One region of the Pseudoxanthobacter sp. genome, then DNA from elsewhere that is predicted to be linked to it. Evidence: predicted binding sites of a transcription regulator. Region 1 holds the regulator's gene; each other region holds the start of a gene.

Region 1 (2,201 bases):
CGGGACATCGTCCGCTTTCCCGATCCGCGCCTGAAGGTCCCGGCCGCGGCCGTGACCGCGTTCGGCGACGATCTGGCGGCGCTGGTGGAAGACCTCGCCGACACCATGGCCGCGGCGCCGGGGATCGGCATCACCGCGCCGCACATCGGCGTCCCGCAGCGGGTGGTGGTGATCCGGCTTTCACCGGCCGAACCGCGGCGCGTGTTCATCAATCCGGTCATCACCGAGGCCAGCGTCGATCTGGCGCGGGCCACGGAAGGCAGCGTTTCGATGCCGGGCGTGGTGGAAACGGTGGAGCGGCCGGCCCGCGTCACGGTGCGCTATCAGGATGCGGCCGGCGGCGTGCACAGCGAGAGCCACGCCGGGCTCATGGCGGTGTGCCTGCAGCACGAAATCGACCAGCTCGACGGCCGTTTCTGGACGGAACGGCTGTCGCGGCTGAAGCGCGACCGCCTTGTGGCGCGCTATGCCAAGCTGCGCCGCGCGGGCAGCTGAGGCGCTGCCCTGCCGCAGCGGCCCGGCCGGCGCGCCGGACCGCTCACCGTGCGGTGCTGAACTGGTCGTCGAAGGCATAGCCCGCGCCGCGCACGGTGCGGATCGGGTCTTTGGCCTTGCCGCGGTTCAGCGACTTGCGCAGCCGGCCGATGTGCACGTCGACGGTGCGCTCGTCCACATAGACATCGTGGCCCCACACGCCGTCGAGCAGCTGTTCGCGGGCAAACACCCGGCCGGGCGAGGTCATGAGGAATTCCAGCAGGCGGAATTCCGTCGGCCCGAGGTGGATTTCGCGGCCCGCGCGGCGCACCCGGTGGGTTTCGCGATCCAGTTCCAGATCGCCGGCCTTAAGCTGGGTGGCGACCACCTCCGGCTTGGCGCGGCGCAGGATGGCGCGCACGCGGGCCATCAGCTCCGGCACCGAGAACGGCTTCACCACATAATCGTCGGCCCCGGTGGCGAGCCCGCGGATGCGCTCCGCCTCCTCGCCGCGCGCTGTCAGCATGATGATCGGCAGCCGGGCGGTCTCCTCGCGCGCCCGCAGGCGGCGGCACAGTTCGATGCCGGAAAGGCCCGGCAGCATCCAGTCCAGCAGCAACAGGTCGGGCTGGTTTTCCCGCAGCAGCAGTTCCGCTTCGTCGCCCCGGCCGCAGTTCTCCACGCTGAAGCCTTCCGCTTCCAGATTGTAGCGCAGGAGCAGGCTGAGGGTTTCCTCGTCCTCGACGATCATCACCGATGGCATCGGCTGGCATCCCCGGTCGGGTGTGGCAAAGTCGGGTGTGGCAAAGGTGCGGCGGCCCGCCGGCGGCATCCGGCCCGGCCGGCACCCGCAGACCTTCCTGAAAGTCCGTTCGGGCCGGGCAGCCCGGGCCGTTCCGGCCGGGGTGCGGGGTCCGCAGTCCTGTCCCGCCGCGCCGGAGCGGCGCAGCCGGCCGCGCTTACGACTTGCCGAACTCGATGGTGGTGAGCGCGGTGTCGTCCTGCTTCGGGCGCTCCAGCGAGGGCTGCTCGCCGGTCACCAGATAGTGCACGTTCTCGGCAATGTTGGTGGCATGGTCGCCGATGCGCTCGATGTTCTTGGCGCAGAACAGCAGATGCGTGCAGAACGTGATGTTGCGCGGGTCTTCCATCATATAGGTCAGAAGCTCGCGGAACAGCGATGTATACATCGCATCGATCTCGTCATCGCGGTTGCGAACCGCGGTGGCCTCTTCGATATCGCGGCTGGTGTAGCTGTCGATGACGGCCTTGATCTGCTCAAGCGCAATCTCGGAGATGTGTTCGACACCGAGAACGAGACGCTTCGACTGGTATTGCCCGTTCATCGCCACCACGCGCTTGGCGATGTTCTTGGCCAGATCGCCGACGCGCTCCAGATCGTTGGAAACGCGCAGCGCCGCCACCACCTCGCGCAGGTCGCGCGCCATCGGCTGGCGGCGGGCGATGATGGAAACGGCCAGTTCCTCAACCCGGCGCTGGGTCAGATCGAGGCGCTGGTCTTCCTGAATCACGCGCTGGGCAAGCGTCGTGTCGATGCGCGAAAGCGCGGTGACGGCGTCGGCCAGCAGCTGCTCGGCCTGTCCGCCCATTTCGGCGATCCAGCCGGCCAGCTGCTTCAGCTCGTCGTCATAGGCCACCACGGTGTGTTCGGGCATCGCGATATCGCTCTCTTTCGATTCGTCGGTCGTTGCAGACAGGCCCCGGCC
Region 2 (2,201 bases), on a different contig from region 1:
GTAGAGCGCCGGATTGCGCAGGGTGAGGCGCGCCACCAGCAGCAGCAGCGCGGCCGCCACGAAGCCCACCACCGGCGAGATCAGCAGCGACCAGCCGACCTTGGCGGCCTGCGACCAGTCCACCCCCGCCGTGGCGCCCGCCCCCTGCATGAGCTGATGGGCGATGCCGACGCCGATGATGGAGCCGATGAGGGTGTGGGAGGACGAGGCCGGAAGGCCCAGATACCAGGTGCCGAGGTTCCACAGGATCGCCGCGATCAGCAGCGCGAACACCATCGACATGCCGGCCGAGGAACCGACCTGCAGAATCAGCTCCACCGGCAGCAGCGTGATGATGGAATAGGCCACCGCGCCGCTGGACAGCATGACGCCGACGAAATTCCACACCCCCGACCACACCACGGCGAAGTGCGGCTTCAGCGAGTTGGTGTAGATCACGGTGGCCACCGCGTTGGCGGTGTCGTGAAAACCGTTCACGAACTCGAAGCCCAGCGCCACGATCAGCGCGAGGCCGAGCAGCAGATAGGGCACCAGCGCCAGCGGCGCGGTGCCGGTGGCCGCCATGTCGGCGGCGATCGACCAGACCGAGTAGGCCAGCCCGCCGACCAGCAGCACCAGAAACAGCGCGACACCGACGCGCGAGGGCTTGCGGTCGAACCGGCGGCCGGTGTGGCCGGCCGCAGCGCCATGGCCGGATGCGGCGCGGTGGCTGCCGCGCCGGGCCGCATGTTTGGGTGCCGGCGTGGCCTCCGCCGTCCGGTCGGCCTGCGCGCTCTGGCTTGCCTCGGTCGTCGGCTCGCCCTGTCTGGTCGGGGCCTGCATCGGAAAATCCGGGTTATGACGACCGCGCCATGCGGTCATGCGGTCTTGTGAGGCGGCAACGGGCCGTCGCAGTCGCCGGCGGCTGTCATATGCCGCGCGGGCCTTGTGCCGGAGAGACCGGGAAAACGGGCGTTTATCCTGTCAGTCCGGCGGCGTCGCGCGATCCAGAGCATTGTCATATGACAGTCATGTGACATCCGGCACCCGGCCGATCGCCGCGCCCCTCAGCCGCCCGCCACCCATGCGGCCATCAGGTGATGGGCGATGGCGAAGGGTTTCGGCCCCGTCAGCCCTTCGGGGTGGGTGCCCTCCAGCATCGCGCGCACCTCATCGCGGGAGAACCAGCGGCAGTCCTCCAGTTCCGCGTCGTCGCGGCGGATGTCGCGGGTCAGCGCCTCGCCGAGGCAGCCGATCATGAGGGAGGCGGGAAACGGCCAGGGCTGGCTGGCGAGATAGCGCACGCGCCCGACGCGGATGTGGCTTTCCTCGCGCACCTCGCGGCGCACCGCGTCCTCGATGGTTTCGCCCGGCTCGATGAAGCCGGCGAGACAGGAGTACATGCCCGGCGCGAAGCGCGCCTGCCGGCCCAGCACGCAGCGTTCGTCGTCCACCACCAGCATGATCGCCACCGGATCGGTGCGGGGAAAGTGATGGGCGCCGCAGGCCGGGCAGTCGCGCCGGTAACCGCCCTCGGTGAGCCGGGTCGCATTGCCGCACACCGAGCAGAAGCGGTGGCTCTGGTGCCAGTAGACGAGGCTGCGGGCCTGCGCCAGCAGGCCCTGCTCGTCGGGGGCGAGCCGCCCTTCGGAGGCGAGCGAGCGGGTATCGGCCGTCGCCTCGCCAAGCTGCGCGGCTTCCTCCAGCGTGAAGGGCACGGCGAAGCGCCCCTGCCCGTCCTCCAGCCCCAGGAACACCGCCTCTTCCAGCGTGCGGCCAAGGCTGCGGGCCAGCGCCGCCGGCCGCACGATGACCGGCGGATCGCCGGCCACCGCCACATGGTCCGCCGCCACCAGCACCACGCCGGTCTCGGGCTGCTGCCAAAGCGCCTCGATCCACGCCGCATCGTGGCGGCGCTCGGCGGTCCGGTCGGTGCGGGTGCGGCCGTAGCCGGTCAGACGGGAAAGGTCGACCGGCGGAAAATCGATCGGAGCCATGGCAACACCATCGCGGAGGCGGGAAACGGACGGGTGAAGAGAGGACGAAGCCGGGAGGAGGCCGCGGACAGGCCCCGCGGGCCTGCGGCACGCACCCGGCGCCGGCAAGGCAAACGCCGCGCCGGCGCAGCCGTCAAGCAAAAAACCGGGCCCGGCAGGCCGCAAGGCAGACGGCAAGGCAGATGACGCCGGAGCACCCGGCCGGGACACCGGACCCGCAAGCCC
Region 3 (2,201 bases), on a different contig from region 1:
TTGGCCACCATGATGTGGGTATCGTCAACCCGCACCACGTCCTCGATGGTGAAGAAGGGGAAGGTGAACGGGCCGGAGGCCGGCTTCATGCCCGGCAGGGCTTTGTGCTCCGGGTCGGCGATGTCGAGCAGGCTGACATGGCCGATGCGGCGGATATAGCCTTCGTCATCCACCGAGGCGGTGTCGACCAGAACGATGTTCTTCACCTTGGCCGGCAGCGGATAGCAGGCGGAAAGGTCGGTCGCATCGGGCTTGCAGGCCTTCGCGGCATCGCCTTCGCCATTGTCGCGCTCGATGACGAGGGCGCGGGTATCGTCGATGAAGTTGAAATCGCCGATGGCTTTGGCCCCGTCGGACAGGCGGAAGCGATAGCTCTTGCCGGTCCAGTCGCCCTTCGCGGTGTCGAAGGTGAGCACGCGCAGGAAGTTGCCTTCCGGCTTGCCGTCATCGGCCAGCACCGGCTTTTCCAGCATCGCCCACAGCAGGTTGGTCTTCGGCTGCAGCGCCATGCCCTCGTAACCGCCCGAGCGCTGGACGCGGAAGTCCTTGCCGGCGGCGGCGGGCACCACGGTGCCGGGGGTATCCGGGCCGGTCAGCGCCGTGCCGTCCAGCCGGGTGGGGGTGACGGAGAGGACGCGGCCGTCGGCGGTGGCGCGGATGATGTAGGGGCCGAATTCGTCGCCGATCCAGATTTCGCCGTTGAGGAACTGGATGCTCTCCGGGTCGAAATCGGCGCCGGTGAGATAACGGCTGTCGGTGCCTTCATAGGCGATGCGGAACGGCACCTTGTGGTCGGGATCGCGCAGGAAGATCGTCTCGGCGCGCTCCACCCGGCCGGTCCGGAAATCCGGCTTCATGCGGTGGAAGAACAGCATGGCATCCGGGCTGTTCACCTTGGAGCCGAAGCCGTTGTCGGTCAGCACATAATAGGTGCCGTCGCCGGGGGTGTTCATGGCAAAGCCGGACATGCCCTGCACGGGCTGGCCGACGAAGGGCAGGGAGATGCCGGTGGTGTGGCTGCCATAGGCCTTGCCGACATCGCCTTCCACGCTCATCGGCATCTCGTTGCGGGCCTTGCCGGTGAACTTGCCGGACAGGAACGCATCGCGCGGGGCATCGGCCGGCGGCAGCACCATCGTCATCGCCGGCAGATAGGCGTGGCCGGCAAGAGTGGCCGGATAAACCGTCTCGGCCAGCGCCGGGGCACTGAAGGCTGCAACGAGGGCAAGCGCAGTCAGGGGCAGTCGCATCGGGAAGCGATCCTTCTTCGGGGGGGAACGCCCGGACTGCTATTGGCCGCAAATGACGATGGCGTGTCACATTTGTGTATTCGTGTGCATCCGTTTCCGGCGCCGGTGGAAATAAATCTGCCGTCTAACAGCGTTTTCTTTTGTCAGTCGGGGCCCTGAAGCCATGCGCCCGCCTGTTGAGGGCGGGCGCAATAAAACGCACGGCGACAGACGGCTGGCCGATCTTCAGGCCATCGACGACAGAGACACGGCGATTTCTGCCGCAAGGCGGGCATTGTTGCGGATCAGGGCGATGTTGGCCTTCAGGCTCTCGCCGCCGGTCTGTTCGTTGATGCGCGCGAGCAGGAACGGCGTCAGCGCCTTGCCGGCAACGCCGGCCGCCTCGGCATCGGCCACGGCCTGCCGGATGGTGCCCTCGATGCTGTCGGCCGGCAGCGCATCGGCCGGCGGCACGGCGTTGGTGATGAGCAGGCCGGCCGACAGCCCGAGGCGCTTCTGGGCGGCGATGACGGCGGCGATTTCGGCCGCGCTGTCGAAGCGGGCGTCGACGCCCGAGCCGCTCTCGCGGGCGAAAAAGGCGGGGAAGGCATCGCTGCAATAGCCGATCACCGGCACGCCGCGGGTCTCCAGATATTCGAGCGTCTTCGGGATATCGAGGATCGACTTTGCCCCGGCGCACACGACGCTGACCGGGGTGCGGCCGAGTTCTTCCAGATCGGCGGAAATGTCGAAGGTCGATTCGGCACCGCGGTGCACGCCGCCGATGCCGCCGGTGGCGAACAGCGCGATGCCGGCCTGCGCTGCGATCAGCATGGTGGCCGCCACCGTGGTGCCGGCGGTGGCGCCGCGCACCACCAGCACGGCGAGATCGCGCCGCGAGGCCTTGGCCACGTCGTGCGCCTGCCCGAGATGGTCGAGATCCGCCGCGCCGAGGCCGACGCGGATGCGGCC
Region 4 (2,201 bases), on a different contig from region 1:
CGCGCCGTTGCCCGCTCCGTCATCGAAAGCTCGCTGCTGCGCCTCAATGCCGGCTTTGCCGGCGGGCTGCTGGCCCGCACCACGCGCGACGTGGTGGTCAGCGCCCTGTCGCGGGTTGCCCCGCTGCGCCGGCGCATGATGGCGGACCTCTCCGACCTCAATTTCGCCTACCGCGACGGGCCGCTGGCGGAATTCCGCCGCCTCGTGCTTTCCGGCGAGCCGACCGTGGGCGAGCGGGCGCCCGGCGCCCGCTACCGGCCGCCCGGCAGCAGCAGGGACGAGCCGCTGTGGAACGCCTTCTCCGCGCCGGCTCATGTGCTGCTGCGGTTCGGCAACGCCGAGGCTGCCCGCCCGCTGATGCTGGCGTTGTCGGAATTCGGCCCGGCCGTGACCGTGATCGGCATCGATGCGGCCAGCGATCCGTCCGGCGAAGTCCGCCGGCGCTACAACATGCCCGGCGACGGCTTCGTGCTGATCCGGCCGGACCAGACCGTCGCCCTGCGTGGCGGCCTGCTGGATGTGGGGGTGCTGGATGCCTATGCCCGGCTGGCGCTGCGGGCCGGCCCGCGCCGCGAGCCGTCGTGAGACACGCAAGAAAGCCGGCTCAGAGAAAATTTTGCCGGCAAATCATGCCCGATTCCGGGAATTGTTGTCACACAATCGTCGGGCATTTATGATTCCTGTTGGAGAACGGCCGGCGGGCCGGGCCTTTCGCGGCCAGACCCGCCGGTTTCCGGATCTCCGTCTGGCGCGGCCCCGCCCGCGTGCCTGCGGAAGTGCAGTCCGGAGAACGCGAACCATCCGGCAGGCGACAGGCGCACGAGGCTGCGCTCCGCCTGATCACCGGTCACCACAGGCAGGGGCAGTCCGTGAGGGAGGCAAGCATGACACGATCGGTTGCTGAGCCGTGCGATCAGGCTGCCGGTGTCCCGATGGCCGGCGATACGCTGGACGTTGCCGCCCCCGAAGCCCCCGCCCGACCGGCCCCGACCGCTTTCCGCCCGGTTCCAGAGATGCTGGGCGAGTTCGGCGCCCCGGCCGCCCGCCTTGCCGCCGCTCTGGCGGGCGCCGGGCAGGCCATGCCCTTCTTCCGCGCCCGCGGCCCCGCGCCGCTCGCCGCCAGACGCTTTCCGGCGGTTCTGAAACACAAGCCCTACGATCCCGACGCGCCGACGCTCGGCCGCCTCGGTTCGCTGGAAGTGCGCCTTGCGCGCAGCAAACAGGAAGTGAAGCGCGCGCAGTCCATCCGCTACAAGGTGTTCTACGAGGAAATGTCGGCGATCGCCGACCCGGTGACGCTGGCCACCCGCCGCGATGCCGATGCCTTCGACGACATCTGCGATCACCTGCTCGTCATCGACCATGAGCCGGAGGCGCGGCGGTTTCAGCGCCGCAAGCCCAAGGTGGTCGGCACCTACCGGCTGCTGCGCCGCGAGATCGCCGATCTGCACGGCGGCTTCTATTCCGCCTCCGAATTCGATCTGTCGCCGCTGACCGGCCGGCGGCCGAAGCTGCGGATGCTGGAACTGGGCCGCTCGTGCGTGCTGGCGCCCTACCGCTCCAAGCGCACGCTGGAACTGCTGTGGTCCGGCAACTGGGCCTACACGGTGCAGCACGGCTGCGAGCTGATGGTGGGCTGCGCCAGTTTCGAGGGAACCGACGCCGACCGCTTCGCGCTGCCGCTGTCGTTCCTGCACCATCACTGCCTCGCCGCCCCCGGCATGCGCCCGGCCGCCCTGCCCGGCCGGCGGGTGGAGATGAACCGCCTGCCCGCCGAAGCCGTCGACACCCGCGGCGCGCTCCACGCCCTGCCGCCGCTCATCAAGGGCTATCTGCGGCTCGGCGCGCGCATTGGCGACGGCGCGGTGCTCGACCGCCAGTTCGGCACCATCGATGTGCTGATCGTGCTGCCGGTGAGCGACATCAACACCCGCTACATCAATTATTATGGTGCCGACGCCAGCCGCCACGCGGTCTGACGGATTTCCTCTTGCCGCACCTTCGGCGTATCCTGATCCTGCCGCCGGAGATCCGCGCCCCCTCGGGCCGCGCTTCCGGCAGCGCCGGGGGATCGTCCGCCTGCACCCGCCCGCGTTCCGCCGCACCGGCGCACGACGCGGGCCTGCCGCATGTCACGCGCCGCTCCCGGCTTTCCGAGCCCGCAAGAAACGGACGCGCCATGCCCTCTTCCGCCTCTTCCG

What was found. Region 1 encodes PhoB, which activates phosphate uptake and scavenging genes when phosphate is short. Its sites were predicted from a motif close to TGTCATNNANCTGTCAT; they were not measured.
Region 2: a site for PhoB is predicted at 1,002-1,018, ahead of V7067_RS11165 (inorganic phosphate transporter). Genes of this name have one in related genera too.
Region 3: a site for PhoB is predicted at 1,303-1,319, ahead of V7067_RS08515 (esterase-like activity of phytase family protein). Genes of this name have one in related genera too.
Region 4: a site for PhoB is predicted at 651-667, ahead of V7067_RS11000 (GNAT family N-acyltransferase). Genes of this name have one in related genera too.

The regions. Positions count from the first base shown of each region.
Region 1 is NZ_DAISHT010000138.1:3,761-5,961, reverse strand. It holds gene V7067_RS12485 (peptide deformylase) at 1-495, shown strand, start outside; gene phoB (phosphate regulon transcriptional regulator PhoB) at 539-1,237, opposite strand; gene phoU (phosphate signaling complex protein PhoU) at 1,434-2,150, opposite strand.
Region 2 is NZ_DAISHT010000109.1:3,570-5,770, reverse strand. It holds gene V7067_RS11165 (inorganic phosphate transporter) at 1-822, opposite strand, end outside; gene nudC (NAD(+) diphosphatase) at 1,047-1,976, opposite strand.
Region 3 is NZ_DAISHT010000066.1:6,288-8,488, forward strand. It holds gene V7067_RS08515 (esterase-like activity of phytase family protein) at 1-1,250, opposite strand, end outside; gene V7067_RS08520 (pseudouridine-5'-phosphate glycosidase) at 1,476-2,201, opposite strand, start outside.
Region 4 is NZ_DAISHT010000105.1:732-2,932, reverse strand. It holds gene V7067_RS11005 (FAD-dependent monooxygenase) at 1-585, shown strand, start outside; gene V7067_RS11000 (GNAT family N-acyltransferase) at 885-1,979, shown strand; gene V7067_RS10995 (cytochrome b) at 2,180-2,201, shown strand, end outside.